Regions from separate parts of the Vibrio sp. 1978 genome, predicted to be linked through region 2. Evidence: predicted binding sites of a transcription regulator. Region 2 holds the regulator's gene; the other holds the start of a gene.
The links. Region 2 encodes CRP, which controls carbon source genes, mostly activating them, when cyclic AMP is high. Its sites were predicted from a motif close to TGTGANNNNNNTCACA; they were not measured.

Region 1: a site for CRP is predicted at 1,219-1,234, ahead of udp (uridine phosphorylase). Genes of this name have one in related genera too.

Annotation. Positions count from the first base shown of each region.
Region 1 is NZ_JAWPOP010000025.1:19,422-35,980, forward strand. It holds gene R8N49_RS19690 (zinc/cadmium/mercury/lead-transporting ATPase) at 1-1,015, shown strand, start outside; gene udp (uridine phosphorylase) at 1,330-2,088, shown strand; gene R8N49_RS19700 (DUF1887 family protein) at 2,246-3,406, opposite strand; gene R8N49_RS19705 (methyl-accepting chemotaxis protein) at 3,570-5,561, opposite strand; gene hinT (purine nucleoside phosphoramidase) at 5,831-6,181, shown strand; gene R8N49_RS19715 (COG3014 family protein) at 6,251-7,648, shown strand; gene R8N49_RS19720 (YcfL family protein) at 7,648-8,040, shown strand; gene lpoB (penicillin-binding protein activator LpoB) at 8,107-8,697, shown strand; gene thiK (thiamine kinase) at 8,722-9,603, shown strand; gene ycfP (alpha/beta hydrolase YcfP) at 9,679-10,221, shown strand; gene R8N49_RS19740 (NAD(P)/FAD-dependent oxidoreductase) at 10,754-12,043, shown strand; gene R8N49_RS19745 (GNAT family N-acetyltransferase) at 12,120-12,668, opposite strand; gene R8N49_RS19750 (peptidoglycan binding protein CsiV) at 12,829-13,602, opposite strand; gene mfd (transcription-repair coupling factor) at 13,610-16,559, opposite strand, start outside.
Region 2 is NZ_JAWPOP010000035.1:16,268-32,826, reverse strand. It holds gene R8N49_RS22545 (phosphoribulokinase) at 1-586, shown strand, start outside; gene crp (cAMP-activated global transcriptional regulator CRP) at 827-1,459, shown strand; gene R8N49_RS22535 (DUF1338 domain-containing protein) at 1,596-2,387, opposite strand; gene astD (succinylglutamate-semialdehyde dehydrogenase) at 2,636-4,093, opposite strand; gene astA (arginine N-succinyltransferase) at 4,122-5,141, opposite strand; gene R8N49_RS22520 (aspartate aminotransferase family protein) at 5,251-6,462, opposite strand; gene R8N49_RS22515 (aminodeoxychorismate/anthranilate synthase component II) at 6,824-7,411, opposite strand; gene R8N49_RS22510 (ExeM/NucH family extracellular endonuclease) at 7,601-10,555, opposite strand; gene R8N49_RS22505 (hypothetical protein) at 11,099-11,473, shown strand; gene trpS (tryptophan--tRNA ligase) at 11,531-12,547, opposite strand; gene R8N49_RS22495 (phosphoglycolate phosphatase) at 12,664-13,350, opposite strand; gene rlmB (23S rRNA (guanosine(2251)-2'-O)-methyltransferase RlmB) at 13,461-14,204, opposite strand; gene rnr (ribonuclease R) at 14,272-16,559, opposite strand, start outside.

The DNA of each region.
Region 1 (16,559 bases), on a different contig from region 2:
GGCGATCACTTCTGGCTTGGCGGCAGCTGCTAAGCGGGGCGCATTGATCAAAGGTGGTGCGGCGCTTGAGTTGCTTGGCAAGGTTGAGTCTGTCGCATTTGATAAAACTGGGACACTGACGCAAGGTAAACCAGAAGTGACTGATGTCTTTGCTTTTGATATGGATGAAGACAAGTTACTTAGCCTAACTGCGTCAATCGAGGTTGGTTCAAGTCATCCTCTAGCGGTTTCTTTAGTTACCAAAGTGCAAGAGCAGGGGCTTACTATTCCTGAAGCGTTGGATAAAACCGCGCAAGTAGGCTCTGGTGTCACAGGTTACGTCGATGGAAAAATGGTCCAAGTGGTCACGCCTTCAAAGGCAGACTTTCCACTTTCTCAAGAAGCCAAAGAGCAAGTGGTTACGTTGGAACAACAAGGTAAAACGGTTGTCATTGTGCGTTTCGATGACGAGGTCATTGGCGTGATCGCATGGCAAGATACATTGCGCTCAGATGCCCAGCAAGCCATCGCAATGTTGAAGGAACTTGGGGTCACGTCGGTGATGCTAACGGGTGACAACCCGAGAAGTGCAGAAGCAATGGCAAATAGAATAGGCTTGGATTATAAAGCGAGTTTGTTACCTGCAGACAAGGTGCATTACGTCGAGAAGCTATCACAACAACATACCGTTGCTATGGTGGGAGACGGTATCAATGATGCTCCAGCCATGAAAGCTTCGAGTATCGGCATTGCGATGGGAGGCGGTACGGATGTTGCGCTCGAGACTGCTGATGCGGCGTTAACACACAACCGTTTGATTGAGCTACCTGCCATGATAGAACTGTCGCGTGCGACGCTAAGTAACATTCGTCAGAATGTCGCGTTAGCGCTAGGTTTGAAAGGTGTATTCTTAGTGACAAGTTTACTTGGTGTTACTGGGTTGTGGGTTGCTGTATTAGCCGACAGTGGTGCAACAGCACTGGTGACATTGAATGCGTTGAGATTACTTCGTTTTGAGTCCAAGCAGATCAAATAACTGACCTAACCATTAATCCCACTCATTAATAGCCCGAGGCATTCGTGTACCGGGCTTTTTTTAACCGTATTCACCTGATGCGATCAGACGTTTTTCTCGTCCTTGAAATCACGCATTGCTATGCAACAAAATGATCTAACGCCCCTTAAAGTGTGATCAATACCAGTTTTGTTTGAAATTTCATTTTCATTACATTTTGTCATTGTGATTGTGATCACTCTATGTTGGTGAAAGGTTCGCTACAGTGCATCTGTACCCAATAACTGATTAATGAGCTTATTGTTCATAAAATAAGCCACAATAAGGAGCGACTTATGTCTCAAGCTGTATTCCATTTAGGTGTTACTGAAGCTGATCTTAATGGTGCGACTCTAGCGATCATTCCTGGTGACCCAGCGCGTGTTCAAAAAATCGCAGAACAAATGGAAAATCCAGTATTTCTAGCAAGCCATCGTGAATACACGCTATACCGTGCAGAGCTAGACGGTAAACCTGTTGTGGTTTGTTCTACAGGTATTGGTGGTCCTTCTACCTCTATCGCAGTTGAGGAATTGGCACAGCTTGGTGTTCGTACTTTCCTACGTGTTGGTACAACGGGTGCAATTCAACCACATGTAAACGTGGGTGACATGATCGTAACGACGGGGTCAGTTCGTCTTGACGGTGCGAGCCTACACTTTGCTCCTATGGAATTCCCAGCAGTTGCTGACTTTGAAGTAGCAACCGCAATGAAAGCAGCGGTAGAAGAGTCTGGCGCTACAGTTCACATGGGTGTGACTGCATCAAGCGACACGTTCTACCCTGGTCAAGAACGTTACGATACGTTCTCTGGTCGTGTTGTTAAGCGTTTCCAAGGCTCTATGCAAGAATGGCAAGACATGGGCGTACTTAACTTCGAGATGGAGTCTGCAACACTGCTAACAATGTGTGCGAGCTCTGGTTTAAAAGCGGGTTGTGTGGCTGGTGTTATCATCAACCGTACACAAAAAGAGATTCCAGATCATTCAACTCTGAAAGAAACGGAAGCGCGTTCAATTAAAGTGGTTGTAGAAGCAGCGCGTAAAATGCTTTAAGCCTCTATAGTTGGCATTTAAACAAACAGAAAAAACCAGAGGCTAACCTCTGGTTTTTTTCTACTTATAGAAATGCGTACAGCTAAAATTTAGGTATAAAAAAAGCAGCATTAATGCTGCTTTTTATCGTTGTGAATTTTAGCTTTTCTTAATGGCACTATATCTCGTCTGAACCGCCCGCGTCTTTAAACCAAGCCGTTAAGTGCGTTCTTAAATCTTTAAGCTCATCAGGGCCAATCAGGGCTAGCCCTAAGTCTTCAGCACGAGTAATGTCATTGTGACGAAGAGGACGGAAGCTCACCAACATTGCGCGCGCTTGCAAGCCACCTAATAGATCGCGAAGCGATTCTAACTTATATAAAGTATCGTCGCCGTCATCTCTCATGCCTTTGGTTTTGCACTCGATGATGTGCAGCTTGTTGTTTACAACTGTTGCGACATCTAACTCATTGCGTACTTCACTTTCACCAAGTTTACGATAAACCTGAACATTTAACGATCGATCTTGGATCGTCGGCATGGTGTCTTGGATTTGCTTCACGGTGCTGTGAACCAAAGTTTCTAACCACTCACCGTTTGAAAAGCGTCGAGCATCTTCATCTGCAAACGTTAAAACGCCATTCTCATAGGTGGCGATTTCTGCTTCTACTAAATCTGAAAGCAACATGTTGAGCTCACGGTAGCCCTGCTGTTTTTCGGAGAGCTCGACATCAAGCTTTTGTTCTTTGCGGCATGTGGTTGCAAGGTAGTTAAGTGTTGCTAGACCTGGCCCAAGCTCAAGCGCATTTGAGGCCCATCGTTCACCAAGTTCATACAATTTTTTATCAAGAAGAGGTGGTAAATCAACGTGGTGAAACTCGCCGCGTGCACCAAAGATAGTGAGGTAATCTGCAATCGTAATGTGATCTTCGACTTGGGTATCTTCTTTGCCATCAGGGTATAACCAACAAAGCTTATCGCTACTAGGCTCAACCACAAAAATTGGCCAGCGATAGGTACGGAAAACTTCGTACACCGACAACAAGCGATGACGAAGACCACAGCTCGCGTTCAATTTTACATCTTCGCCGCGTTCATGAAGGTCTTTTGCCAGTTTTTGAATTGCTTGTTTGATCAGAGATGTATTAACAGCGGATGGAATTTCAAAAAATTCAGAAGTAATTTCTCGTTGAGCTAAAACGGCACTCAGTCGGTCAAATATATCTAACTGGCTCTTGTCTCCGATGAAGACGATATGTGTGCTTAGCGTACGATTATCTAATAGAGGAGTGACCAATCTCACTGGGTCTTGGTCGATAATACCAACATGAACAGCCATAGATTTTCCTTTTTATGAGGCCGCTCGAAAAGAGTTGTGCAAGGGGATGAGCTGGCCTTATTAATCATATGTAGACATGGCCGACAAAAAACAAGGGCGACTTAACAAAAAGTCGCCCTTATACAGTTGATTGCACTAATTAATGCTCTTAATTATAAAGTATTTATAACTTAAAGCGGTGGACCAATTCATTTTGCTGATGAGCCAAGTGGGTCAGTGATTCACTGGTTTGTGCGATACTCGACATGGCTTGGAAACTTTCATCGGCGATGCTGTTGATATCTTCGATGCTGCGAGCAATGTCTGTTGATGTTTCACTTTGCTCTGCTGCTGCTTGTGAAATGTGCGTACTCATTTGGCTGATCTCAATGATTAGCGCCTGGATCTCTTCCATTGAGCTGTTCGCTTTTGACGCTTGCTCAACCGACATCTCCATATCGCTCATACAGCTTTGTATGACTTGGTTTGCCGATTGTGAGCTAGATTGCAGATTACTGATCATGGATTCAATTTCAGTGGTTGATTGAGTCGTTCTTGATGCGAGTACTCGTACTTCATCTGCCACTACCGCGAAGCCGCGACCTTGTTCACCAGCGCGAGCCGCTTCAATTGCCGCGTTCAATGCCAGTAGGTTGGTTTGCTCCGCAATGTTGCGGATCACATCAAGGATAGACCCAATTTGACCACTCATCTTTTGTAGCTCAGAAACTGCGGAGACCGATTCGTTCAAACGTGTTTCTAGTTGATTAATGGTTGAGATGTTACTGCTCATAACATTTCTGCCTTCTTCAGAGGCAGATTCGACGCGTTGCACCATTTCTAGCGAGCCTTGCGCACTTTGCGCGACTTCCTGCACTGAATGAGACATTTCTGTCATCGCGGTAGCGACGTTTGCCGTTTGTTCGCGTTGAGAGCTCAATTTAATTTGTGCTTGCGAAGAGGTGCGTTCGTTGGTTGTCGCGGTTGACGATAGGTTTTCTGACGCTTCGTTGAGTTTCACCAAGATCTCGTGAAGGTTGTCGGCGAGTGAGTTAATGTGTCCACTCACACGGCTGAATTCGTTGTTATAGCGAATATCGATACGCTGTGTCATATCACCTTCAGTCAGGCCTTCTAACACTTTTAGAATACGAGTCAACGGCTCGCGAACGCTTTGTGCGATGTGGTAGCCAATCGCTGTCGCGAGTAAAACGACAATGACGCCAATGATGATGGCTTTCGTTACACCGGCCGAATATATGTCACCTGCATCTGCCAATGATTCATTGAGCTTATCTGTTGCGGTTGTCGTAAATTGCTCAAGAATCGCCATGGTTGAATCCACTTTATTTGCTAGGTTGGCGATATTGTTATACAAAGCGGCGCGAGCATTGAGGTAATTATTATGTTGGTCTAGCACACCGCCACGCATACCGACGTCACGAGTAAATTGCTCTACAGATTCGCCAAATGCTTTTTCTAGCTCAGGAAGCTGAGTCACCAACCCGCGGAATGCGTAATTCAAGTGCGTTACTGCTTTGCGGTTTTTAGCTACGGCTTGCGTAACAAACTCAGGGTTGGAACTGGCGAGGGCATCAGAGGTAATTACTTCGGCATCTTTTAACTTGATAAAGTAGCTCTTTGCCATGACTTTGACAGAAATGCTGGTTTGATCTGCCACATATTCTTTAAGACCAACCGAAAGTTCGGTATTCAGTTTTTGGAAGCGGCGTGAGGATTTTTGCACTTCTTCTTGAGCCGCGAACATTGCTTCGTAGTTGTCCATGGCCTCTAGAGCTTCTGTAAAATAGCTCTGCTCTAACGTTTTTAACTGTGAAAACGGTTCGGCAAGAGAAGGGTAGATTTGGCTTGCGGTTTTCAGTTGAGCCAATGTGGATTCGAAGCGCTGTTGAGATCTAGCAAATTCCTGACGCATTTCATCCATGCGTTGTTTATTCTCTGTTGTCAGGAAGTCTTTAAATGATTTGTCGGCAGAAAGCAGCTCAACACTGGTTTGATTAGATAACGATACCAACGGTAGGGATGATTTAGATACCGTGCCAAATTTTCCGTGAATATCACTCATTCCTCCCATCATAATGGCAATTGTGACGGCAAATAGGATGATGATCAGTGCAAAGCCGGCATACATCCTTTTAATAACTGAACCTCGCATAAGTGAGTTTCCTCTCCCAAAAATAGACAAGCTACCCAAGCATTTTTGAGTTTACTTGGGTATAAAAATAATAATTGTCTTAAAAAAGTAACAAAATTCATTGGATTGTATTCAGTTTGTGACGCGCATTTTATGACGCACACGACAAAAAAAGCCTCGTTAATTAGCATTTGATTAATAATGTTAAGTGAACACTGTTTTTATTGAGCTCCGCTTTTGGTTGGCGCATACTAATTGGGGTCTAATTACGTTTATAAAATGGAGTCCTCATGGCGGAAGAAACGATCTTTAGTAAAATTATTCGCAAGGAAATCCCTGCCGATATCCTTTATCAAGATGATTTGGTGACTGCGTTTCGCGACATTAACCCTCGCACACCAAGCCATATTCTCATTATTCCGAATAAACTGATCCCAACAACGAATGATGTAGAAGCTGAAGATGAAGCAATGATGGGGCGTTTGTTCACTGTTGCTAGAAAGTTAGCGAAAGAAGAAGGTATTGCTGAAGACGGCTATCGCCTAATCGTTAATTGTAATCCACATGGTGGCCAAGAGGTTTACCATATTCACATGCACCTACTAGGCGGCCGCCCTCTAGGTCCAATGGTATTGAGCTAAGCTTTTAAAAGTGGGTGGCGATTCACCCACTTCTTTTTCCTGTCGAATGACACATTTGTGGAGATAAATGTGAAACTAGGTGTAAAGCTGTTAGGGCTGATGAGCTGGGCTTTAATGGCCTCTGGCTGCGCGAATTTATCTGCGGGCAATCTGTTTAGCCATTACAGCAACCAGAATCAAGAAGTTTATCAAGCCGTTGTTGCAGGGGAATATGCCAAAGCAAAACAACTTCAATCAAGTGAAGTGGGTGGCGAGATACTTGGCAATTTTGAAAAAGGTCGTATCTCTTTTCTTGCTGAAGATTACCCAACAAGTTTAAATGCGCTAGAAAGCAGCGATCGTGCTGTACGTGTTCAACAAGATCGTGCGACGATATCTGTGTCAGACACGGCAACGAGCGTCGGCTCTCTCGCAGTGAACGACAATCTCCAAGACTATCATCCCGCCGATTACGAACTTGGCTTTTTGCACCTGTATCTAGGACTAAATTACTTACAGAAAAACGATTTAGAAGGGGCACTAGTTGAAGTGCGTCGAGCTAATCAAGTTCAGGAAGCAGCAAGAAAGGCGCGTGAAAAAGAGCTAAAAGCAGCAGAGAAAGACCTTAACAAGCAAGGCATGTCTGCCAATTTAGGCAGTGTGTTAGCGAACTACCCTGATGCTGGTAAAAAACTAAGCGCGGTACAAAATGGTTATCTGTTCTATCTTTCTGGCTTGTTATATGAAGCGTCGCGAGACTTAAACAGTGCTTATGTTGATTACCGACGAGCACTCGCTGTAATGCCAGACAACAAGCAAGTTGTGGAAAGTACCTTATACGCTGCTAAGAAGCTGGGCATGCGTGAAGACTTGCGCATGCTAGAGAAGCGGTATGGCAAAGCACCTTCTGGATTAACTCAGTCACAAGGGCGAGTCATCGTTATTGATGAGCAGGGTGTTGTTGAGGCGATGAAAGGGTGGCGTATTGATTTACCGATTTACGACAGTCGCGATAATGGCGCGATTTATTCGTTGGCGCTTCCTTATTATCAGAACCGAGGTGCTCAACGTTTTAGCGATGTTGTTTTAAATGGTCAGGTATTGCCTTCCAGTACGCTGACTGATGTTAATGCGATGGCGCAAAACGATCTTAATGAACGTCTTACTACAATAGTGATCCGTCAAGCTCTTCGTGTTTGGGCAAAAGATCGAATCCGAAAAGAGGCGGCGAAAAAAGGCGATGATGTGGGCAACATACTTTTCAATGTATGGAACACATTGACCGAACAGCCAGATACAAGAAGTTGGCAAACATTGCCAGCGCAAGTGAAAACGGCTTCAAAAATCGTGAAACCGGGAACACAAAGTTTAAACTTGGGTGATCAAACCTATCAGTTTGAAGTGCCTGCACAGCAGACTACATTGGTATGGGTATCTCGTCAGGGAGCACACTCAACCGTGTGGCATAAACAGCTAGGGAGACTGTAATGAAAGCATGGCTTGTTTGTTTAGCAATGGCTATTGGTTTAGTTGGATGCGCCGAAAACACGGCTGGTATTCGAATTGATGGCCAAACGCAAAAAGTATTTTTTAATGATAACGTTTTAGGTAGTCGCTTATTAGTTGACAACATCACCACCACTTACGTTGATGATCGCCCACGAGGAGTCGTGCTGCTGAGTAGCAATTACAAAGGTGATCAGCACATTCTTTACCGATTTTATTGGTATGACAACAATGGTTTAGAAGTGAATACCAAACCTGGTCCGTGGCGAAAAATGATTGTGCGAGGATTTGAGCAAGTCACGTTATCTGAAGTTACTGTGAATCCAAATGGCACAAAATTCCGTGTGCAAATTAGAGAAGCACAAGACGATTAATCTTAACGGCTCTGCCGAAGCTGCCGCGCTAACGATGCGCTGGTATTGAAAAACTAAGGAACTCTCATGAAAAAAAGTATTATTGCTCTTTTAGGTCTTGCCGTCATTTTAGGTGGCTGTTCTAACAAAGTCTCTTACGGCGATGCGCAAGCAACAGAAACCACGACTATCGATTTTGGCTCAACAGATTTACAAAAAATCGCGGCTGAAATGGTGGATAGCATGATGATGTCGGGCTCTGTAGCAGCAATTACTCGTGACCAACGTCCTATCGTTTTTGTTGAGCGAATTAAGAACAAAACCAGTGAACATATTGACACTGAATCCATTACTGACACGATCTCTACTAAGATGTTGAACTCAGGTAAGTTCCGTTTTGTTGATATGGATCGTGTTGAGTCTGTGCGTGAACAACTTAACTTCCAAAACACGGATGAGCTTGTTAACCAAAGCACAGCTATCCAATTTGGTAAAATGGTTGGTGCTCAATACATGCTTTACGGCAACCTATCTAGCATTGTGAAAAATGCAGGTAGCGATAAAGATGTATACTACAAGATGACCATGCGCCTAATGGACCTAGAAACAGGTTTGATTGAGTGGGCGGATGAAACTGAAATTCGTAAAGCGCAATCTAAGAGCCTATTCGGTCTTTAATCGAACAGGGTGGAGAAGTCATCAATGGCATGGTTTTCTTGGCAACAAGCAAAACAGTTAGATCCGAGTCTTAATGCTCTCGATGGCTTCTTTACGGAGCCTCCGGTAAAAGTACAAACTGTTACCGGGGGGCTAACCAACCGCTGTTGGCGGTTGGAATCTTCTCAAGGCCTTGCATACATCTGGCGACCGACCAGTCATGTCTGCAAGGCTTTTTCAATTTCTCGTCACAGTGAATATCAAGTGCTGAATGCAGTCTCTTCATTGGAAATTGGCCCCAAGCCAGTTTTTATTCATGAGCAAGGGTTGCTGGTGGAATGGATAGAAGGAGAGGCTCTGACGGAGTCAGGCTTAGCACTAAGCAATTTATTATCCATTGCGGCGAAGATTCATCAATATCCGATAAGCGCAATTCCTTTGGTTCCATTTTCATATATTTCTCGCATCGATCATTATTGGCTTGAGCTTGATGGTCAGTATGTGGGTACGGAGTTTGAGGCTTTGTACATGAAGTGGCGTACGGAACCGAACGTTGCACCTGTTCCGCTTGCCCTATGTCACTTCGATCTGGGGTGTTACAACCTAGTGCGAGGGGAGAGTGGGGTGAAAGTCATTGATTGGGAGTATGCCGGGATTGCTGACCCTAGGCTAGATTTGACCTTAACTATTCAGGTCGCGAATGCGCCTGTGGAAGAAGCGGTAAAGCAGTATTGCCAAATTCGAGGTATCGAAGATGTGTCTCTTTGGCTGAGAGGTGTACACGCTTGGCAACCAAGAACCTTGGTGATGGCGATGCTCTGGTATCTACTTGCCTATAAATTGTGGGGAACTGAACAATACTTAAACAGTGCGTATGAGTTGAAAGGCTCATTGTGTATGGAAGATCACTGTTTTGAGAACTCGTGATATTTTCCCCTTTAACAGTAAGGAAATAGTGGTAGTTTTAATAAAAGTACCAGATACACACAGGGAGAGGTACACATGATTATTTACTTACACGGCTTTGACAGTACAAGCCCGGGTAACCACGAAAAAGTTCTTCAACTGCAATTTATCGACGACGACGTTCGTTTTATCAATTACAGCACCCTTCACCCAAAGCACGACATGCAACACTTGTTAAAAGAAGTGTCTAAAGTTATCGATCAATCTGATGACCCAAACCCGTTAATCTGTGGGGTTGGTTTAGGTGGTTACTGGTCTGAGCGAATTGGTTTTCTATGCGGTATCAAGCAAGTGATGTTCAACCCGAACTTGCACCCAGAAAAAACGATGGCTGGTCGAATCGATCGCCCAGAAGAGTACGAAGATATCGCAACAAAATGTGTTGATCAGTTCCGAGCGAAAAATCAAGCTCACTGCTTAGTGATTCTCTCTAAAGATGATGAAGTGCATGACAACTCGAAAACGGCAGCTGAGCTAGAAAAACACTATCAAATCATTTGGGATGAAACTCAGTCTCATAAGTTCAAAAAAATCTCTCATCATTTACAAGCGATAAAGGCATTTAAAAATACTTATTAATGTTGAGTGTAGACAGTAAAGCGGCGTTTTTATCGGCTGCTTTGCTGCGATTCCTTCTCTTGAGTATGCCGAGCCACTGTCTCTTTGAAAGGCACATTTTCTTGGTTTAACGCTTTGAATATTGTGTTCTCCTTACCGTTTTCTTACTTCCCTCCTATGTAGCACGAACACCTTGTTGTAGAGTAGTCGAAAAGTAGTCAATCCGTACTCGTTACACGGATTTTGGTTGCCTTCAAAGTTGGTCTCTATATAATGAACCGGACTAAAATAATTTGATAAATATCAAAAAAAATTGAGAGCGAGTAATAAACTTGCCCAAAAATTCTGGCGTCGTATGCGTACCAGATAAACGTGCCAAACCCTGACAAGTCATTGATAGATAAAGAATCAAAGTGAGTGGCAGTTTTTTAATCCAAGTAATTGAGACACCTCTAAGAACCAAGAATTCATCGGTTGGATGGATGCCGCAAATGTTTGTGAGTCATGCATCGAGCTGAACCCCATATATTCATTTTTGTAGAGGAAAATCATTGTGACACGCATTATCGTTGTAGGCGGCGGTGCAGGTGGTCTTGAGTTGGCAACTAAGCTTGGTCGAACTCTAGGTCGCAAAAACCGTGCGCAAATTACGCTAGTCGATCGAAAAGCGAGCCACTTGTGGAAGCCATTATTGCATGAGGTTGCTACAGGTTCTTTGGACGAAGGAGTAGATGCACTGAGCTACCGAGCTCATGCAAAAAACCACAGCTTCGACTTCCAAATGGGTAGCCTTCAAGACATCGACCGTGAACGTAAAGTTATCATCTTAAGTGAGCTTAAAGACGAACACGGTGAACTTCTTATGCCAAGCCGTGAGCTAGAATACGACATTCTAGTGATGGCGATTGGCTCGACATCAAACGACTTCAACACGCCTGGCGTTCGTGAAAACTGTATTTTCCTAGACAGCCCTGAGCAAGCACACCGTTTCCGTACAGAAATGAACAACGAGTTCCTAAAGCTGCACGCGAAAAACGGTAACGGTACGGTCGATATTGCGATTGTTGGTGCTGGTGCAACTGGCGTTGAACTATCAGCTGAGTTACATAATGCTGTTAAAGAGCTGCGCACTTATGGCTTCGGTGATCTTGATTCTAGCAAGTTGAACGTCAATCTGATTGAAGCAGGTGAGCGTATTTTACCAGCGTTACCTCCACGTATTTCTTCTGCTGCTCATCAAGAGTTGGTGAAGTTGGGCGTAAACGTGCGCACCGCCACTATGGTGACTAAAGCTGAAAAAGATGGCCTTACTACAAAAGATGGTGAGAAAATCCCAGCTCAAATCATGGTTTGGGCTGCAGGTATCAAAGCTCCAGACTTTATTAAAGATATCGCTGGCTTAGAAACGAACCGTATCAATCAGCTTGTAGTGAAAAACACACTACAGACAACACGAGATGATGACATCTTTGTTATTGGTGACTTAGCACAATGCACCCAGTCTGACGGTTCGTTCGTGCCGCCACGCGCTCAAGCTGCACACCAAATGGCAAGCCAGGCATTTAGTAACATCGTCGCGAAGATCAACGGGCGCGAGTTGAAAGACTATGTATATAAAGATCACGGTTCATTAGTGTCTCTAAGTCGCTTCTCAACCGTTGGTAGTCTGATGGGGAACCTAACTAAAGGGTCGATGATGGTAGAAGGCCGTATTGCTCGTGTCGTTTACATCTCATTGTATCGCATGCACCTAATGGCGTTGCATGGTGTATTCAAAACCGGTCTGATGATGCTCGTCGGCCGCATTAATCGCGTGCTGCGTCCAAACCTTAAGCTGCACTAAGGTTTTAAATCCACTCTGTGTGGATGTGTTGTATCTTAAAAAATGCAGAAGCCACCGCAAGTCGGTGGCTTTTTGTTTATGTTAGATCTGTCGGTAAAAGTGAGAACACAACGCCATCTTTAGGCTTACCCTGAAAAATAAACCGGTTTCTGGCGATGGCTTCTTTTTGTGCACCGACGGACTCAATTAAGGCTTGGCTAGCTTCGTTGTCGGGGTCACAAACAATCTCTAGTCGAGTTAAACTTAGCTTTGCGAAGCAGAATTCTGCTAAGGCTTTAACGGCTTCTTGGGCATAGCCTTGCCGTTGATAGCGGTCGGCAACCCAGTAACCAATACTCGCCATATTAAACGTATGATATAACTCATTAACCGCTGCCATTCCAACCAAAGTGTTACTTTGCCGCTCATAGATACCGAAACCAAAAGCCTCAGTTTTGACCCAGTTAAGACGGGTTGCCAACAGAAAGTCCTGCGCGGTTTTCAATGTGACGTTTTTATCACACCAGTCAAGCCATTGGTGCAGCGAAGGGGATTCTGCAAGTAATCGTTGTAGTGAATGTGCTTCTTCAGCAGGGATGAGCTTGAGCGCTAAGCGGGGCGCAATGATTTCAAAGTCTGGACTCATGAACTAATACGACTTCCATGTTGAGTGTAAGTAAATTGAAAGCTGTCTATTTATACTTGAACGCAGCTATTTTCCTTGCTCTGCGTTGGTTAGGAATAACTGAGGTATAGCAGATAAAAACAAAGCGCAGCTTTGCTGCGCTTTGTCGAACCGCTCGTGCTTATCGAACCCGACGAACTTGAATGATCATACCCATCAACGGGTTATCTAGGTAATGAGTCTCGCTGCTACGCATACGACGTTTTTGATCCATTCGATAACTCTTCAGGAATTTCTCTTCGGTTACTGTCGGCGATATTTCTGCCAAGTTACCGACTTGGACGTTACCATCTACTTCACCTAAGTCATCCGCCAATTGCTCAGTTGAGGTTGGTTCAAAACGCACCTCTCTAACACTTGGTTCGCGCAGATCTAGTGTTGTTTCGGCGAAGAGGTAATGCTGTACGTATATTTGGAATCGACCATCTAGTTCATATAAAGGACCATTGACCGTCTCTTCACTGTAACCGTCGCTGGAAAATGTTTGATTACTATTGCCATTGATTGGGCGGCCATCTGCTTGATAAGAATCAGAGAAATCTCGCCCGCCAACGATGCGGAAAATTGGGGCGCTAGATTTACCTCGGTCACCTTGACGCCAGGCTACGTGTTTAAGCACTTTAAAGCCGGCATGATTATTTAGTGCCGCTTCTTGCGCGTTGAGACGGAAAGAAGAACTTGGCAAAAGTGTCACGCCTTTAGAGCGGCGGTAGGATTCACTCTCTAGGCTACCGACATTTTCCATATCGATTTTTGGCAGTTGATTCGGCCAAGATTCTGTTGTGCTTTCAGCGTCGACTGCTCGCTTGAAAATGATCACTTCAATATCAAATTGGCGCTGTGCCCAAGAGGGCATTGAGACACATAGAAGCAATAACGGGATCAGTATTCTCATTCGACTATTAGCTCGTTGGTAATAAATTCTGTTTAAAATCATTCAGTAAGTCTTGAACAAACTGAATGCGTTTACGTCGGTCCACCAATGGTACGCTAAACTTGAACTTAGTTGGACCTTCCATTGCAAATTTTTGCGGCTGTGATTGCAGCAGTTTAACTAAATACGCTGGATTTATGTCAGCATCAGGGTAAAACTCGATAAATCCACCTTTATCATGGGCTTCTATCTTTTTCGCTTTTAAACTACCAGCCGAAATTTTCAATTCTGAGACGGCAAGTAAGTTCTTTGTTGCGTCTGGAAGCAGACCAAAGCGATCAATCAGTTCCACTTTTAGCTCTGATAGTTCATCACTGCTTGTGACACTCGCAATGCGTTTGTACATCGACAGTCGTGTGTTTACATCTGGAATGTAATCATCTGGTAAGAGCGCTGGGATTCGCATTTCCACTTCAGTTTGCTCACGAAGCAGCTCATCCAAAGATGGCTCCTTGCCTTCTTTTAATGCTTGCACTGCTTGTTCCAGCATTTCCATATAAAGTGTAAAACCAACGGATTGAATTTGCCCACTTTGCTCATCACCAAGCAGCTCACCAGCACCACGGATTTCTAAATCGTGGGTTGCTAACGTAAAGCCAGCACCTAAGTCTTCCAGTGAAGCAATCGCATCAAGACGCTTGATGGCATCTTTGGTCATGGCTTTTGGATGTGGCGTTAATAAGTAAGCATAGGCCTGATGGTGCGAACGTCCAACACGGCCACGCAATTGATGCAACTGCGCCAAGCCAAGATTGTCCGCACGATCCATGATTATGGTATTTGCCGTTGGTACGTCGATACCGGTTTCGATGATGGTTGTACACACCAACACATTAAAGCGCTGATGGTAGAAGTCATTCATGATTTGCTCAAGTTCGCGCTCGCGCATTTGACCATGAGCCACGGTAATGCGTGCCTCTGGGATGAGCTTCTGTAAGTCTTCTGCCGTTTTTTCAATGGTTTCAACCTGATTGTGCAGGAAGTAAACCTGACCACCACGCATAATTTCACGCAGTACCGCTTCACGGACCACTGGCTCTTCTTTTTGTCGAACAAAGGTTTTAATGGCTAAACGGCGTGCAGGAGGTGTCGCGATGATCGACAGGTCTCGCATGCCACTCATTGCCATATTCAGTGTGCGTGGAATTGGTGTTGCGGTGAGGGTAAGAATGTCCACATCCGCACGCATTGCTTTGACCTTTTCTTTTTGACGAACCCCGAAGCGGTGTTCCTCATCAACGATCAACAAACCTAAATCTTTGAATTTAATGTCGCTCGAAAGCAGCTTATGCGTACCAACGACAATATCTACTTTACCATCGGCAACGTCTTGCAGAATGACTTTTTGTTCTTTGGCAGATTTAAAACGAGACAGTACTTCAACTCGGATTGGTAAGTTGGCAAAACGGTCACGGAAGTTTTCGAAATGCTGCTGAGCAAGCAAGGTTGTTGGTACGAGTACAGCGACCTGTTTACTGTTATCCGTTGCGACAAATGCTGCGCGCATAGCGACTTCCGTTTTACCAAAGCCCACGTCACCACACACTAGGCGATCCATCGCTTTTGCTTGGCACATGTCTGACAAGACGGCATTGATGGCCATCGCTTGGTCATCTGTTTCTTCAAACGGGAATGTTGCTTTAAATGTTGCGTATTGCCCACGATCTAGCTCAAATTTAAAGCCAGGTTTTAATTCTCGTTTAGCATACACATCCAGCAATTCTGCCGCGACATCACGCACTTTTTCTGCCGCTTTACGACGTGCTTTTGCCCACGCTTCACCACCTAATTTATGCAGTGGCGCACTCTCTTCAGCGCCGCCAGAATAACGGCTGATAAGATTCAGTGATGAAACTGGCACGTAGAGCTTGGCATCGTTTTGATACTCAAGGGTGACGTATTCCGTTTTCATGCCACCGGCTTCAAGTGTTTGTAAACCGATGTAGCGGCCAATACCGTGATCAATATGAACCACAGGTTGACCGGGTTTTAGTTCCGCAAGATGGCGAATAACGGTGTCACTGTTGACGGCTTTTTTATCTTTGCGGCGTCGCTGGATAACACGGTCACCGAGTAGATCACTTTCACAGATCAGAGCGAAGTTCAGCTCTTCGTGAATGAAACCATGCTCTGCTGCGCCTAAGATCAAGCTGAATCGATCACCCGAGTCTAGAGCTTGGTAAAGTGAGCCATGTACGACTGGCCGAACTTTGATGCCTTGCAACAGCTCCGTTAGTGCTTCACGACGACCTTCTGACTCTACCGAGAAAACGATTTTGCCGCTGAATTGCTCACTAAACTGACGAAGGCGCGAGAGCGGCTCTTTATTTTGTTGTTGAACGCCAAGCTCGGCTAACGATTGTACTGGTAGGTTTTGACGACCGGCACGCTTAACCACTTTATCTAGGCTCAATTGAGCGATAGGGAGCTGTTTTAGTTGACTGAAAAGTTCGTCTTTTTTCAACCAAAGCTGTTCAGGAGTCAAAAGAGGACGCAACGGATCAACTTTTTTCTGGTCGTATCGATATTCGACATCGGTTAAGAAAGTATCGACCGCAGATTCGATATCACCATATGTGATGACTTGAGAGTCTTCTGGCAAATATTCAAATAAAGTCTCGGTATGGTCAAAAAACAGCGGCTGCCAATACTCAATACCAGCGGGCCACGTGCCTTTGGTCACTTGCATGTAGATTGATTCAGGCTCGCGGCGTGCGTCGAACTGGGTGCGCCAACGTGTACGGAAATCTTCAATCGCTTCTTTAGTGGTTGGGAACTCATGTGCAGGCAGCAATTGGATTTGCTGAATATCGTCGATAGAGCGTTGGTTCTCTGGATCAAACGTGCGAATGGTATCTATTTCATCATCAAAGAAGTCGATGCGGTACGGGTCATTGCTGCCCATAGGAAAGAGATCC
Region 2 (16,559 bases):
CCGTTATCTGCACACGTTTGACGAAGCGGTTCCCTACAATCAAATGCCAGGCACGTTTACACCGTGGCAAGACTTACCCGAAAACAGCGACGTTCTGTTTTATGAAGGGTTACATGGTGGCGTGGTCGATGGCGATGTTAATGTTGCTCAACATGTGGATTTCTTAATCGGCATGGTGCCGATTGTGAACTTAGAGTGGATACAAAAATTCGTACGTGACACTCGCGATCGCGGCCATTCGCGTGAAGCGGTAATGGACTCAATCGTGCGATCCATGGACGATTACCTCAACTATATCACTCCGCAGTTTTCTCGTACTCACATCAACTTCCAGCGCGTACCGACCGTTGATACTTCCAACCCACTTAATGCAAAAGGCATCCCTAGTTTGGATGAGAGTTTTGTGGTGATTCGCCTACGCGGTATCAAGAATGTCGACTTCCCATATCTGCTGGCCATGATTGATGGCTCATTCATGTCACGCCACAACACGATTGTCGTACCCGGCGGTAAGATGAGCTTTGCAATGGAGCTCATAGTTCGGCCTATCCTACAACAGCTCATCGAAACAGGGAAAATTGGCTAAAAACCTGCCTGCGAAGATGTTTACTTTTCATACCGTGATCATGTGCACAGTTTTGCTTACAAAATCTCAATCATGGCACGATTAAAATCAAGAAATCGTTTTCGAAAAAGGATACTATTTCTTACCGAAACACAAGAGAGCTTGCAGCATATAAAAAGTGCTCTTATTCTAGTAGGCCTAATTCAGGCTTAGCTAAAATATGGATAGCGCAAGCGTACCCTGCAGAGGAAGTGAGATATTATGGTTCTAGGTAAACCTCAAACCGACCCAACATTAGAGTGGTTTCTTTCACACTGTCATATTCATAAGTACCCTTCAAAGAGCACGCTAATTCACGCGGGCGAAAAGGCAGAAACTTTGTACTACATCGTTAAAGGTTCTGTTGCGGTTCTTATCAAAGACGAAGAAGGTAAGGAGATGATCCTTTCTTACCTAAACCAAGGAGACTTTATTGGTGAACTTGGTCTATTCGAGGAAGACCAAGAGCGCACAGCTTGGGTTCGTGCTAAATCTCCTTGTGAAGTTGCTGAAATTTCTTTCAAGAAGTTCCGTCAGCTTATCCAAGTAAACCCAGACATCCTAATGCGTCTTTCTGCGCAGATGGCTCGTCGTCTTCAAGTAACTAGCCAAAAAGTGGGTGACCTGGCGTTCCTAGACGTAACTGGTCGTATCGCTCAGACGCTTCTGAACCTTGCAAAACAACCAGACGCAATGACTCACCCAGACGGCATGCAAATCAAGATCACTCGTCAAGAAATCGGTCAAATTGTTGGCTGTTCTCGTGAGACAGTAGGTCGTATTTTGAAGATGCTAGAAGAGCAGAACCTAATCTCTGCTCACGGTAAAACCATCGTGGTTTACGGTACTCGTTAATCTCAAACTAGAGTGACACGAACAAAATTATAAAAGCCACCAATGGCAACATTGGTGGCTTTTTATTTACTCATGACCAAATAAGATAGGGTGCAGCGAACACTAATGAGTAAGCTTAACAGGTTAACCCTAAAACTTAGCCATTCGTACTTTCAAAGATTTTGTCAGCTGAAGCGGCCACGAAACCTGGGTACAAATCACCATTTTCCATCGGATAGCGCTTAGCAAATTCATAAAACCCGCCAGGGATAATTTCAGTGCCTTCGCTAAAACGAACCGCTACTTTATCTGCCATGGTCGATGACTGCTCTAGCAACACCTCAGGAGTGCCCTTCACTTCACCACCATTTTCATTAATGGTAAACCCAGCGGTACGCAGATGATCGTTTACCTGCTTCACTTCTTCATATTCATTGAGTTGGTTAACGCTCACCGTGAAGTGGTTTGCTCCGTAACCATGCGCCGCAAGCCAAGATGCGTACTCACTTTCTTTAGCCAACGTTTGGTAATCAGCAAAGCTTAAATCCCACAAGCGTCCACCATGTAAGAATGCGCTATCGTTCAGCTTGTCAGCATCGACTTGTGCCACCAAATTTTTCACAATCTCTTGTAGCTCAGGCGAGCACTCTTCAACTTTTAGCTCACTAATAAATACTTTAGGTTGCTTCGGATCTGGGTGCTCATAGTGCTTAGCAACCAGCTTTTTGCTTTCGAAAACGTAATCACCACACGCCTTGTAACCAATAGCTACAAATGGCTTAGCTAGAGTTTCAATACCAAGAGGCGCGATATTGAAGGTACGTAAAGCTATATGATCATTAATCAGAGGCTCATCTTCTTGAAGCAGCTGATGCACTTTAGCCGCCGAAGGGCAAAGACGTTGAATGTAATCTTGCCATAGCGATTCAAATAACACATCGGGCGTCATAACGACTCCTTGTTACGAGATGTAGAGTTTAAAGGTAAGCGGAAGTTGGCTGCTCGTTCACAACAAAAGTTGTCCAGAATAATGAACGAGCAACCATCAACCTGTGACGGTAAATGCCAGTCAGTCAACACGCTTTTCCGAGTCTTTGCTCACTTTTCGTGTTCTGCCAACGATCACTACAACCCATACCTAAATGATGCGCCGGCAAGGTGAGCCGCAATGCATAGTTGCGACTCTATTATTAAAACTTATAGCGCTACACCTGGACTCAATGTTGCAGGCAAGACAGTCTCTTGACCTTCCATTGATGCCATTGGGTACGCACAGTAATCTGCTGCGTAGTAAGCGCTTGGGCGCAAGTTACCCGACGCCCCCGGACCACCAAATGGCGCATCACCGCTTGCACCAGTGAGCTGGCGGTTACGGTTCACGATACCTGCACGAATGTGGTCAACGAAGTATTCCCATTCTTGGTCGTCGGTTGAGACCAAACCAGCAGATAAGCCAAAGCGCGTATCGTTTGCTAGCGCCACGGCTTTGTCTAACCCTTCGTAACGCACCACTTGCAGAAGTGGGCCGAAGTATTCTTCATCTGGTAACTCAGCAATGTTCGTTACATCAATGATGCCAGGAGAAACAAACGCCGCCTCTCCTGCTTTCGCTTCAATCAAGCTTTCACCGCCAAGAGACTGTAGATTAGCTTGTGCATCAAGAATAAACTTGGCTGCCACGACCGAAATTTGCGGTCCCATAAATGGCGCAGGTTCTGCAAATGGTTGGTCTACGCGAATATTGCGTGTCGCTTCAACGAGCTTGGTGATAAGCGCATCGCCTTTTTCACCCAATGGCACATACAAACGACGAGCACACGTACAACGCTGCCCAGCACTGATAAACGCTGACTGGATGATGGTGTAAACCGTGGCATCCAAATCACCATATTTATCAGAGATCACCATCGGGTTATTACCACCCATTTCTAGTGCGAGCATCTTGCCTGGTTGACCCGCAAATTGACGGTGTAATACATGCCCCGTATTCGCGCTACCCGTAAACAGTACGCCATCAATGCCTTTTGCGTCAGCGAGGGCGATACCAGTTTCTTTCGCGCCTTGGACAAGGTTAATCACGCCTTTCGGCAGACCGGCTTCTTCCCATAGCTTCATTGCCAATTCACCCGTCCATGGCGTTTGCTCAGACGGTTTGAAGACTACCGTGTTACCAGCCAATAGCGCAGGCACAATGTGACCATTTGGTAGGTGGCCTGGGAAGTTGTAAGGACCAAACACCGCCATCACGCCCAATGGGCGGTGGCGCAATACGATTTGGTTGCCTGCTGCTTCACGGCTCGCCTCACCAGTGCGGTCATGATAAGCGCGAATAGAAATCGCAATTTTTCCTGCCATCGCTGCCGCTTCGGTACGTGTTTCCCAGATTGGCTTGCCGGTTTCTTTGGCAATCACTTCAGCGATTTTTTCGCTGTTCTCTTTTACTTTCTCAGCAAAAGCCAACACGATCGCCTCACGCTCTGCAAATGGACGCTTTTTCCAGTCAATAAACGCTTCACGCGCTGCAGATACCGCCTGGTTCACCTGCTCTGCCGTTGCACCTTTGCCTTGCCAGATTACTTCTTGGTTGTACGGCGACAGAGACGTAAATGCTTCACCCTGACCTTGTACCCACTCACCTGCAATCCAATGTGTCATTGTTTCTATCCTTAAATTCTGTCGTCTGTTACTGCGGAAGAAGGCGAACGAAATCCCCTTCTTCAACCGAAAGTGCATCCGCAACGTCTGGTGCAATCATCACGCTTTGTGTTTCTGCGTCATACGCCGCTTTAGTGACTGTCGCACGGAAGTTCTCGAAAGATGAATTACACATCAAGAAGTCTTGTGTGCTGGAATGTTCAGAGATTTTGACTTGCGCACGGAATGAATGACGTACCGACTCAATATTACGCAGATCACACTCAACCGTTGGGCCACCGTCGAAGATGTCGACGTAGCCTCGGTTGGTAAAACCTTCACGCTCAAGCAGCTTCAGCGCTGGACGCGTGTTGTCATGTACTTGACCAATCACGGCTTGCGCTTCTGGGCTGAGCAGATTGATGTAAATAGGCAGTTTCGGCATCAAGTCGGCGATAAAGCCTTTCTTGCCGATACCTGTCAGGTAATCTGCAAGAGTGAAATCGATAGAGAAGAAATGCTCTTGAAGCCATTGCCAGAATGGTGAATTACCCTCGTCGTCTGAAACGCCACGCATCTCCGCAAAGATCGTTTCAGAGAAGCGCTCTGGGTGCTCTGCCATCATTAGGAAACGACACTTCGACATTAGACGACCATTCAGACCTTGGCGGAATTTCTCACGCAAGAACAAGGTACAAATTTCGCTGTTACCCGTGTAGTTATTACCAAAAGTAAGCAGTTTAACGACGTTGTTAACGCCAAGCTTTGGCGACGAGTGCACAACTTTACTAATGTGATATGAGTAAAATGGGACATCCCAGCCGATAGATGCTTCGATTCCGGTGGTACCCGCAACCTCACCCGTTTCAGAGTCAAAGCCAACCATCAGGTAGCCTTCATCGCCTGGTTCTGCCACATCTGGCTTACCAAAGCTGTACTCTGAATGTTTGATTCGATTGGTTAACAGTTCTTCGTTAACCGGTAGAGATGTAAATCCGTGACCAGACTCCACCGCACAAGTGTGCAGTGCGTCGTAATCCGACATCGCGATAGGGCGAACTACTAGCATCAATACTCCCTCCAGATGCAAGAAGATCCTAACTATATTGTAGGAACAATTCCCCCATCAGAGATCCTTGACGGGGGTGTCTGCGTTGACGTTTAAACTGATATCGCGCTTAAACTAAAGTCGCGATCGCTTTATCCAGTTTCGCCAAGCCTTCTTCAATTTCTTGTTGTGTGATAACGAGTGATGGTGTGAAACGTACGACATTGGCACCCGCAACCAATACCATGAGACCTTGTTTACCTGCAGCAACCAGCACGTCACGCGCACGGCCTTGCCATTCTTCATTTAGTGCAGCGCCAAGTAATAGGCCTTGACCGCGCACTTCTGAGAAGATGTTGTACTTCGCGTTGATCTTCTCTAGACCTTCACGGAACATTGCTTCGCGTTCTAGTACACCAGCCAACACCTCTGGCTTAGTGACTTCATTTACAACCGCTTCTGCAACCGCACACGCTAGTGGGTTACCGCCATATGTAGAACCGTGAGTGCCCACTTTCATGTGCTCTGCCAATTTTGCTGTCGTTAGCATTGCACCGATTGGGAAACCGCCACCAAGTGATTTCGCAGTACTTAGAATATCTGGCGTGATACCTAAACCTTGGTAAGCGTAGAAGTTACCTGTTCGGCCATTACCAGTTTGCACTTCATCGAAGATCAGTAAGGCGTTGTGTTTGTCACACAGCTCGCGAACCGCTTGAGCGAACTCAGGCGTTGGTGGCACGATGCCGCCTTCACCTTGTAATGGCTCCATCATGACCGCACAAGTACGATCAGACATGTGTGCTTGTAAAGCTTCGATATCGTTGTAAGGAAGGTGTGTCACGTCGCCTGGCTTAGGACCGAAGCCGTCAGAGTATGCCGCTTGGCCACCAACCGTTACGGTAAAGAATGTACGACCGTGGAAACCTTGTTTGAATGCAATGATTTCAGATTTCTCAGTACCATGAACGTCTGCTGCATAACGACGTGCCAGCTTCAAAGCGGCTTCGTTTGCTTCTGCGCCAGAGTTAGCAAAGAACACACGCTCAGCAAAACTCACTTCTGTTAGCTTTTTCGCCAGACGAAGGGCTGGTTCGTTCGTCATAACGTTACTTAAGTGCCAAAGCTTGTTAGCTTGCTCTGTTAGTGCGTTTACCATTACTGGATGACAATGGCCAAGACAGCTCACTGCAATACCACCAGCAAAGTCGATGTATTCATTACCTTCCTGATCCCAAACACGTGAACCTTTACCTTTAACAGGGATCATTTCCATCGGGTTATAGCAAGGTACCATTACCTCATCGAATAAACCGCGCTCTACTTTAATTTCCGTTGTCATTGCACATTCCTTCTTGATACCGCATGCGTAGCAGATAAGCGAATTTAACCGGCTCTCTTTGCCAGCAAATAATGTTTTGCATTTAAGCTATTGCGGCATTGTATTTACATTTAATTAACCATTTCAATAGTGATTTATTCTTTTCGTTCTCGAAAGCAACTTCCATTAATCACTGCTTATGACTATTTATGCATCAAGAAAGTAAAATAGAGAAGTGATTTTTTATAAATGTTATGTAATACAGGGGATAGAAGGTTTAAAAAGACATGAATAGACAAAGAGACTCGAGAGAATCGCATAGTTTTGCAATCTGCTCACCTCAGCAAAAAGATGAATGATTTGTTAAGAAAAGTGATCGCGATCAGATCGCTTTGCGTGCTAAAAAGTTCGCAAGCAACTCGTGACCTTGCTCAGTTTTGATTGATTCTGGGTGGAACTGCACCGCATCAATTGGCAAGGCTTTATGTTGGTAACCCATTATTTCATCCATGCTTCCGTCCGGCAGTTCTGTCCATGCAGTCAGTTCAAACACGTCGGGTAAAGTACCGTTTTTCACCACAAGAGAGTGATAACGGGTTACCGTGAGTGGGTTATTCAGATTTTTAAACACACTACGACCGTTATGACGAATCGGTGAGGTCTTACCGTGCATCACTTGTCGTGCACGTACCACTTCACCCCCAAACACTTGCGCTATCGCTTGATGGCCAAGGCAAACACCCAATATTGGAAGCTTACCAGCGAAGTGTTCTATCGCTTTCAGTGAAATACCTGCTTCGTTCGGCGTACATGGCCCTGGCGAGATCACCAAATGAGTTGGGTTGAGCGCCTCAATGCCTTGGATATCGATTTCATCGTTACGCACCACCTTTACGTCTGCACCAAGCTCGCAGAAGTATTGGTAAAGGTTGTAGGTAAAAGAGTCGTAGTTATCGATGATCAACAACATAAAGGGTCGGTTGCTCCAATCCGTTTTGGCAATGCTTACGTAGTGAATCGCCACGTTCGTGACAATCAAGGGCGGTATTTTGCTATACCAAGCAAGAAAGGCAAGTTTTTGCTGAATAAAAAGGCCAGCATAGGCTGGCCTTTGGTCTTTACAGTTATTTAGGAACTGTTTGTCAGGAAGTAAATTCGCTTAGCGGCGACGACGGAATAAGCCGAGACCTAGCAGCGCAAATAGAGCACCAAAACCAAACGAACCACCATCTGAATCCTTCGACCCTTCTGTTCCAGCTTCAGTTTGCGTCATTGAAACATCACGAACAGAGCTAAACTTCACGATATTACCTGTCGAGTCAGTCACTTTCTCTTCTAACTGATAATTACCTTGCTCTGGCGTTTGTTCAAACTCAATATTCACGCTACGCGCATCAATATCAGCTTGAACTAAAGTTTGGCTAGCCGAGTAAGCTTTCGTATCGCTGCTTGCCGCAGCCGCTTGTGTGGATGGCGTTAAGTTCACCGTAACAATATCGCCCACAACCGCCGTTGGTGGTAAACGGACATCGACGGCTAAGTTGTCACCTGCTTTCGGTAAATCGATGTCATCATCTGGTAAATCAATCGCGATGATCACTGGATCGTGGTCAGAGGCAGAGAACGCATCTTTGTACTTCGGCATATCACCTGTGTACTTGCTGCTGTATTCGAACAAGTTACTCTCTAGTGAGTTGATGTGCCAATCTTCAATTGCTACCACTTTTTGCGCTAGGCTGCTGCTTGCCAATGCGTGGTCCAAATTACCCAGCTCGCCCGAATAGGTGTAAGAAAACGTATCAGTGCCGTGCAGCAACGTGTTTAAATTGTGCAGACCGTAACCTTTTTCAATTTTGGTCTTCTCTACTTGAAGTTCACCATCACCAATGGTTGTGTAAGCAGCAGTATAAATGTCACGGCCGTATTTCTCTTTCGAGTAATCAGTCAGTGTCAGAAGTGGGTCTTCCATGCCATAAGCATTGAGGTCGCCCATGAGCAATACATCGCCTTTCACCTCTTTCAACGCTTCACCCACTGCGTGCGCAGCAGAAACGCGGAAGTTGTTACAGTTGCCTTGCAGATCCGCTGGCTCAGAATCTTCTACACCAGCAATCCACTCTTCAATACACTCAGAGCCTTTCGACTTAAAGTGGTTTACGACAATAGACAAATCTTCACCCGTCTCTTTCACCGTAAAGGTCTGAAGTAGACTGTGGCGTTGGTACTTATCGTAAGCAGGGTTACTTTCTGTGCCCTCTTTACGAGTAATTGTGTTTTCTGCAATGTGCTGCTCTGGCGTGATGATCACTTTTGCAGCGTCTTTTGGCGTTACTGCGTTAGCACGATATAAAATCGCCACCATGATCGCATCACTGCCAAAGTATTCGTCTTGGTATTTGTCTTGCTCTTCGATTTCGACATACGTGTAATGAGCTTCAGCGTCATCAATCTCAGCATTTAGGGCATCAACTAAGTTTTGGATAGCACTGCCATCACCAAAGCCGTTGTTTTCCACTTCCATCAAACCAATGATGTCAGCGTCCATCTTGTTCATCGCCGCAACGATTTTCGCTTGTTGGATCAGGAACTCATCTAGGTTAGTCGCACCACGGTTTTGTCCGGTTGGGTTTTCATGGCCACTGTCAGCCACGGAGTTGAAGTAGTTCAGTACGTTGAAGCTTGCAATACGCAAATCTGAGTCCGCAATCGCTGGGGCATCTTTACGAGCCACATCGAAGCCTTCACCTGAAGTCACAAAGTTGGTGTTATCGACTTCATTGGTCGCAATCAGGCGGTATTCGTTGTAGCTGTAAGCCACGACACCCTGAAGACCTTCTACTCGAGAACCAAGGCGAATGTGCTGCTCTGAAGAGCCATCTTGGTCTGCATCTTTAGCAAAATCTGGGTAGTATGGGATTTGGCCGTTTGGTGCTTTGCCATCTGATTCTAGGTATACGCGGTTTGCTGCGTTGTCTTTTGCTAGCTCAACGGCTGCATCGCTCTCTGCCGCGTGTAATTGAGTCGGCTTTAACAATGGCGCTTCATGAGAGAGCATCATATTGTTACGACGTGAATCGTAGTCGTAAGAGAAGTTGCGAGTTACAAACAAGTCACTTGCCGAGGTCAACTCAACTTGCATCCCTTCATGACGCTCAAGCGCATCACGTAGTGTCTCACCTTCTTTGATAACAAGATCGGTAACTCGAGAGGTTTCAGAGGTGCCTGTTTTCACATAGCTGTTAGCATCAGAAGCAAGCTGAGTATTGCTGTAATACTCTTGAACTTTACCTTTCACACAAACAACATCACCAGCTTTCAGCGCCGTGTCCGCCGCGTCGGTATGAATGAACAAGCCTTCTGAGGTCTTGTCGTTGTTGTCGCTTTCTAATGCTTGTAGGTAGAAACCTTTGGTTAGGCCAGTGGTAACAGCAGTCACGACACCAGTTACGAAATGATCTTCGTCAGTAATGTATGGGTAACCATCAATGAATGGAGACGTATCGCCTTCACCTTGAATATCTTGGATGGTAGTGAAGTTAGGTTGCTGACCGTCGACTTCACAAGCGAATGGTGCTGGTGGCTCAGTCGCATTTAGCTCACCAAGGCCGTCAATGTTGTCTTTCTCAAATGCCGTCCACTGAGATGCATCATAAGTAGCAGAAGGGGTTAGTGCATCACTGTTACGAACTAATGTGGTGTCTTTACCAAAATCTACGTCACCCATCACACCGATGATGTCGTGCACTTCACCATCTTTAAGCAGTGCGATCGGGTCGTCACCGTTAAAGTTCGCAACGCTTTTATCTGTGATACCTGCTACCGCTTTGATGGCGTCGCTCGCGTCACCATGCGCCAGTACATACACTTGGTTAGCTTGTAGCGTCACTTGGCTAAGGTCGAATGTGCTGCCCCAAGTACCACCACCATTTGATGATTTCGCCAACTCGTAGCCAGTGAGTGTCACCGCAGTATCACCCGTATTAGCGATCTCTACCGCTTTATTATAAGCGCCGCCTTCTACGTATTGGGAAATAATAATCTCTGCGTTCGCGTTTGCACTAAGTGCACTGGCGATGGTTAATGCGAGTATTGAGGGTTTGATTAACGTGTCCATTGTCGTACCTGATATTTATGTAAATGCAAACTTAGCTCTGATTAGAGCCTGCCATTTGCGTCTACTATCAGGTTTATTTATGAAATAAATAAGAATGAGTAATTAAAGCCGTGAAATGAATCACATGTGAATATAAGAAAATATGCCAGAGCATCCCATTCAAACATTTTTTGTAATAAATACAGAGCGCTATTGATAAACAAGTCAGAATTTAGATTGATTACTCAGTTTACTTTTTCACTTCATGTTAAGGAGTAGAAAATACATCACTTGTTGAGTTGCTTATTAACCCAACCGTTCCGTTACAAATAAAAAATATAATTAGTCACTAATTTAGAATGCTTTAATTTTCACTTGTATCACTGTTCAAGCCCAAGAATCTATTACTCGCTTCGTTCTCTCTTATACAGGCCCCTCATACTTCAAAGTTTTCATGATTTATTCAATAACTTTTCATTACTCACTAGCCAAAAACATACACAAAAGATATAACACCTGCGCGAGACAATAAGATCTCATTAGCTGTAAACCCAGGAACGACAAATGAAAAAAATTCAACGCAGTGTGCTAGCTCTCTCCCTACTTGGCTTGATAGCGGGGTGTCAGTTGACCGCCAGTGAGCCACTTCAACCTACGGCGAATCAAGACATCATCGAATCAGCCAAAAATGAACTGGATGGTATTGAAGAGCTAGAAGTCAGTGACGAGGGTGTTATTACCTTTACTCAGCGTCTAAGAACGCCAGGAACCTACTGGATTCCAGCGAGAATTAAAGAACTCAGCTACGATATATCATGCGTACAGCTTAGTTACTTCATTGATAGAGGCATGGTTGTGAAGTCTGCCTTTCTAGGGGCTCGAGGACGTGTTGAATATTACGACATGGAACGCTGTATGAAAGACACACCATTTCAGTAATACAGGCATAAAAAAAGCTCCACCAAAGTGGAGCTTTTTCGTATTCGTTCTTAGCAACTATGGGCGAGCTACAAAACCTACTGCTTCGTATGCTTTCTTAAGCGTTTCAGCCGCTCGTGCCGAGGCTTTCTCAGCGCCTTGCTGCATTACCTCGTCCATGTAAGCACGATCAGCGCGAATACGGTGATATTCTGCTTGAATTGGCTCAAGCATTGCTACAACTGCCTCACCAACATCTTTCTTAAATGGGCCATACATTTCTACGCCTTGGTACTTCGCTTCAATCTCTTCGAAGCTCATACCTGTCGCCGCGGAGTACAGACCCATTAGGTTAGCAATGCCCGCCTTGTTCTCGATATCATGACGGATACTTGGTGGCGTTTCGGTATCGGTTTGCGCTTTGTTGATCTTCTTAAGGATCGACTTAGGCTCTTCCAGCAGCGTGATAACGTTCTTACGGTTGTCATCAGATTTAGACATCTTCTTCGTTGCGTCTTGAAGGCTCATTACACGCGCATTTACTGTCGGAATGTAAGGCTCTGGAACTTGGAAGATTGGCTGCTCTGGCGAGTAAATATTGTTGAAACGCGTTGCGATATCGCGCGCTAATTCTAGATGTTGCTTCTGGTCACTGCCTACAGGTACTTGGTGTGCACCGTAAAGCAAAATGTCAGCCGCCATCAACACCGGGTAGTCAAATAGACCGACGTTTACGTCATTCGCGTAACGTGCCGATTTGTCTTTAAACTGAGTCATACGGCTCAGCTCACCCATTTGAGTGTAGCAGTTAAGAAGCCAACCTAATTGAGCATGCTCTGGTACATGTGACTGAACAAATAGCGTGCTCTTCTTCGGGTCAACACCAACTGCCAGACAAATTGCCAGTGCGTCTAGAGTTGCTTCATGCAGCGCTTTAGGGTCCTGACGAACCGTAATCGCGTGAAGGTCTACCACACAATATTGGCAATCATAATCGTCTTGCATCTGCTGCCATTGACGTAGAGCACCCAAGTAGTTACCGATACTTAGTTCACCTGAAGGTTGAACACCACTCAATACAATGGGTTTGCTCATTAGAATGATTCCTTTGACTTCTTAATCTAATTAAATGAAAAAAACCGTGCAGTAATAGGTGCACGGTTTACTCAGTGTACTCATTAACGAGTATTTTGGAAGCTCTTTTGTAGCCGTTATGCAGAAACCGCTACAACGTCCAATAATTCTGCCAAACTGTCAGCGACGAAATCTGGATTTGATGCTGAAATAGGTTCACCGTGGTTGTAACCATATGTCAGACCAAATGAGGCACAGCCTGCATTCTTTGCTGCGAGAATATCGTTTTTCGAGTCGCCAACCATCAGCATTTCACTTGGTTGGATTTGGTGCTTTTCCATCAACCAGTTCAATGCTACTGGGTTTGGTTTTTTCTCTGGGAATGCATCACCGCCAAGGACATCAACGAAGTATTTTGCGATGTCGTGCTTTTCCAAAACGTCAGGCACAAACTTTGAAGGTTTGTTGGTCACCAATGCCATAACAAAGCCCGCTTTGTGCAGCTCTGCTAGTGTCTCTTTTACCGTTGGGTAAAGATGACTTAGCTTGTGACCGCTTTGCTCGTAGTAATCATCAAACAATACACGCGCTTTAGCACGAAGCTCTTCACTCAGCTCCGGGTTGATGGTCAGGCTTTGGCTTAATGAGCGACCAATAAGCACGTCTGCGCCGTTACCCACGTAATCACGAACTTGTTCTTCTGAAACCGATGGAAAGCCAAGCGCCTGTACTGCTTGGTCTGCCGCGACAGCTAGATCGGGCACGCTATCAAGCAAAGTACCATCTAGATCGAAGGCGATGAATTTAATGTCTTGTTGAGTCATAACTTCCCTGAGGATTTTTATTTATAAATCGGTGAAAACGACAAAGGATGGCACCCCATCCTTTGTTTTTATCATTATGTCTGATTCTACAGTAACTGTTTGTTTCGTCGTTACTTTGCAGCAATACGCTGACGAACTGCCTCAAACAAACAGATGCCGGATGCCACAGATACGTTCAAGCTTGAAACGCTACCAGCCATTGGGATCTTAATCAAATCGTCGCAGGTTTCACGAGTTAGACGACGCATACCGTCACCTTCTGCCCCCATTACGATAGCAAGGGGGCCAGTCAGTTTGGCTTGGTAGATGTCGTGCGTTGCTTCACCCGCAGTACCAACAAACCAGATGCCTTTCTCTTGCAATGTACGCATAGTACGAGCCAAGTTAGTCACTCGGATCAATGGCACGACTTCAGCTGCACCACAAGCCACTTTGCTTACGGTTGCGTTCATTGGCGCAGAACGATCTTTCGGTACGATGATCGCCGCAGCACCTGCCGCATCTGCGTTACGTAAACACGCACCAAGATTGTGTGGATCGGTCACGCCGTCTAACACTAATAGCAGTGGTGATTCGTGCTGCGCCAGGATGTCATCTATATCGTTCTCATTCAGCTGCTTCGCTGGTTTCACACGAGCGATGATGCCTTGGTGATTTGCACCGCGCGCTTTGTCATCCAAGGTTTTACGTGTCATCTGCTGAATAGAAACACCACAAACCTGAAGATCATTTAGGATTGGCATTAGGCGATCATCTTGACGACCTTTTAAAACGTACGCCTCGATAAAACGCTCTGGTTCGCGCTCCAATACCGCCTTCACTGCGTGAATGCCGTAGATAAATTCGTTACTCATTGTTTAACCTGTTGTTCTGGTCGTATTGCCTGCGCCAACCGAGTTTGAACTAAGTTGGCGCTTCAACCTACTGCGCTTCTTTTTTAGTGCGCTTGGTTTTCTTCGGCTTACTGTGCGGCTTCTTTTTACGTGCTTTTTTCACTTTAGGCTTCTCGTTGCCTTCGGCGTCACCACGTTTTGGGCCATTGCGCTTACTCGTTGCGCCCGTTTCTTCTGGGCGTTTAGTTGGCTCTATCGCAGGAACTGCACGAGCCGCGCCACCTTCTTTCGATGAAGAGCGAGTCGCAGCGCGTTTTTTATCTTTCGCTTTGCGTTTTGCTTCCGCTGCGCGTTTCTTCGCAGTCTTACCTTCGCCGCGTAGCTTACGACTTGTTTCGACCAATTCAAAGTCAATTTGCTTATCATCGAGGTTAACAGCCAGTACTTTTACTTTTACTGCATCACCTAAGCGATAGATGTTACCGAAACTTTCACCAATAAGTCGTTGACCAATCGGGTCAAATTGATAGTAGTCGTTCGCAAGGGTAGAAATATGTACCAAACCATCGATGTGCAAATCCGTTAAACGTACAAAGAAGCCAAAGCTAGTGACATTAGCAATAACACCGTCTAGTTCGTCACCGACGTGGTCTTGCATATATTCACACTTCAGCCAATCCGCAACATCACGTGTTGCATCATCAGCACGGCGCTCTGTCATCGAACATTGTTCGCCGTAAAAATCCATGTCGTCAAACGAGTAATGATAGCCACCTGTTGGTGTCCAGCGATCTTGATTACGACCTTCTTCTTTAGCAATCAGATACTTGATTGCACGGTGAAGTAACAAGTCAGGGTAACGACGAATTGGCGACGTAAAGTGCGCATAGCGTTTCAATGCCAACCCAAAGTGCCCCGCGTTATCTGCGTTGTATACCGCTTGCTTCATTGAGCGTAGCAGCATGGTCTGAATCAACTCTTGATCTTGACGCCCGGAGATTTGACGTGCGAGATCAGCATAGTCCGTTGGTGAAGGCTCTAAACCACCTTTTAGCTCAAGACCAAGTTCACTTAAGAAGTCACGGAAACCTTGCAGGCGTAATTCACCTGGAGATTCGTGGATACGATAAAGCGCGGGCTCTTTCGCTTTTTCTACCAGCGATGCCGAAGCAATGTTGGCTAAAATCATACATTCTTCGATGATCTTATGCGCGTCATTACGAATTACTGGCTCAATGCTTTCGATTTTACGTTCCGCATTGAAAATAAATTTGGTTTCAACGGTTTCAAATTCGATTGCACCGCGTTGATCTCGTGCTTCTTTCAGCACTTTGTACATCTTGTGCAACTCTTCTAGATGAGAAACAAGCGGCTGGTAGCGCTCACGTAGTTCTTCATCCCCTTCTAGAATCGCGCTCACTTTGCTATATGTGAGACGAGCGTGCGAGTTCATCACCGCCTCGTAATGCTTGTAACCAGACAGCTTACCTGTATCGGAAATGGTCATTTCGCACACCATACACAAGCGATCTACTTGCGGGTTAAGCGAACATAGACCGTTCGACAGTACTTCTGGCAACATTGGCACAACTTGCGAAGGGAAATATACTGAGTTACCACGATTGATCGCTTCTTTATCCAACGCAGAGTCAGGACGAACGTAGTAACTGACGTCAGCAATCGCTACCCATAAACGCCAACCACCTTCTTTGTTCTTTTCACAGTAAACGGCATCATCAAAGTCTCGTGCGTCTTCGCCGTCAATGGTCACTAGTGGCAAATCACGTAGATCCACACGACCAACTTTCGCTTCTTCTGGTACTTCTTCGCCTAAGTTTTCGATTTGTTTATCGACGGCTTCTGGCCATTCGTGAGGGATTTGGTGTGTACGAATCGCAATTTGTGTTTCCATACCTGGTGCCATGTTTTCACCAAGGACTTCAACCACTTTACCCATCATGCCGCGTGAGCGTGAGCCACGATCAGTAATTTCAATTACGACTACGTTACCCATGCGTGCACCCGCTTTGTGCTCATTTGGGATCAGGATATCTTGGCTGATACGCGAGTCATCTGGGACAACATAGGAGTATCCATATTCAAGGAAGAAACGACCAACGATTTGATCATTGCGCTCCTCTAGCACACGCACCAAACGTCCTTCACGGCGGCCGCGCTTGCTGTTGTCTGTCGGTTGCACTAAGACAAAATCACCGTGGATGATGTTCTTCATCTGATGGTGCGGTAACAGAATATCATCATCCTTGCCGACGCTGCCTTCTGGACGTACCCAACCATGGCCATCACGATGACCAATCACGTAACCTTTCACCATTTCAAGTTTTTCAGGCAATGCATAGCACTGACGGCGGGTAA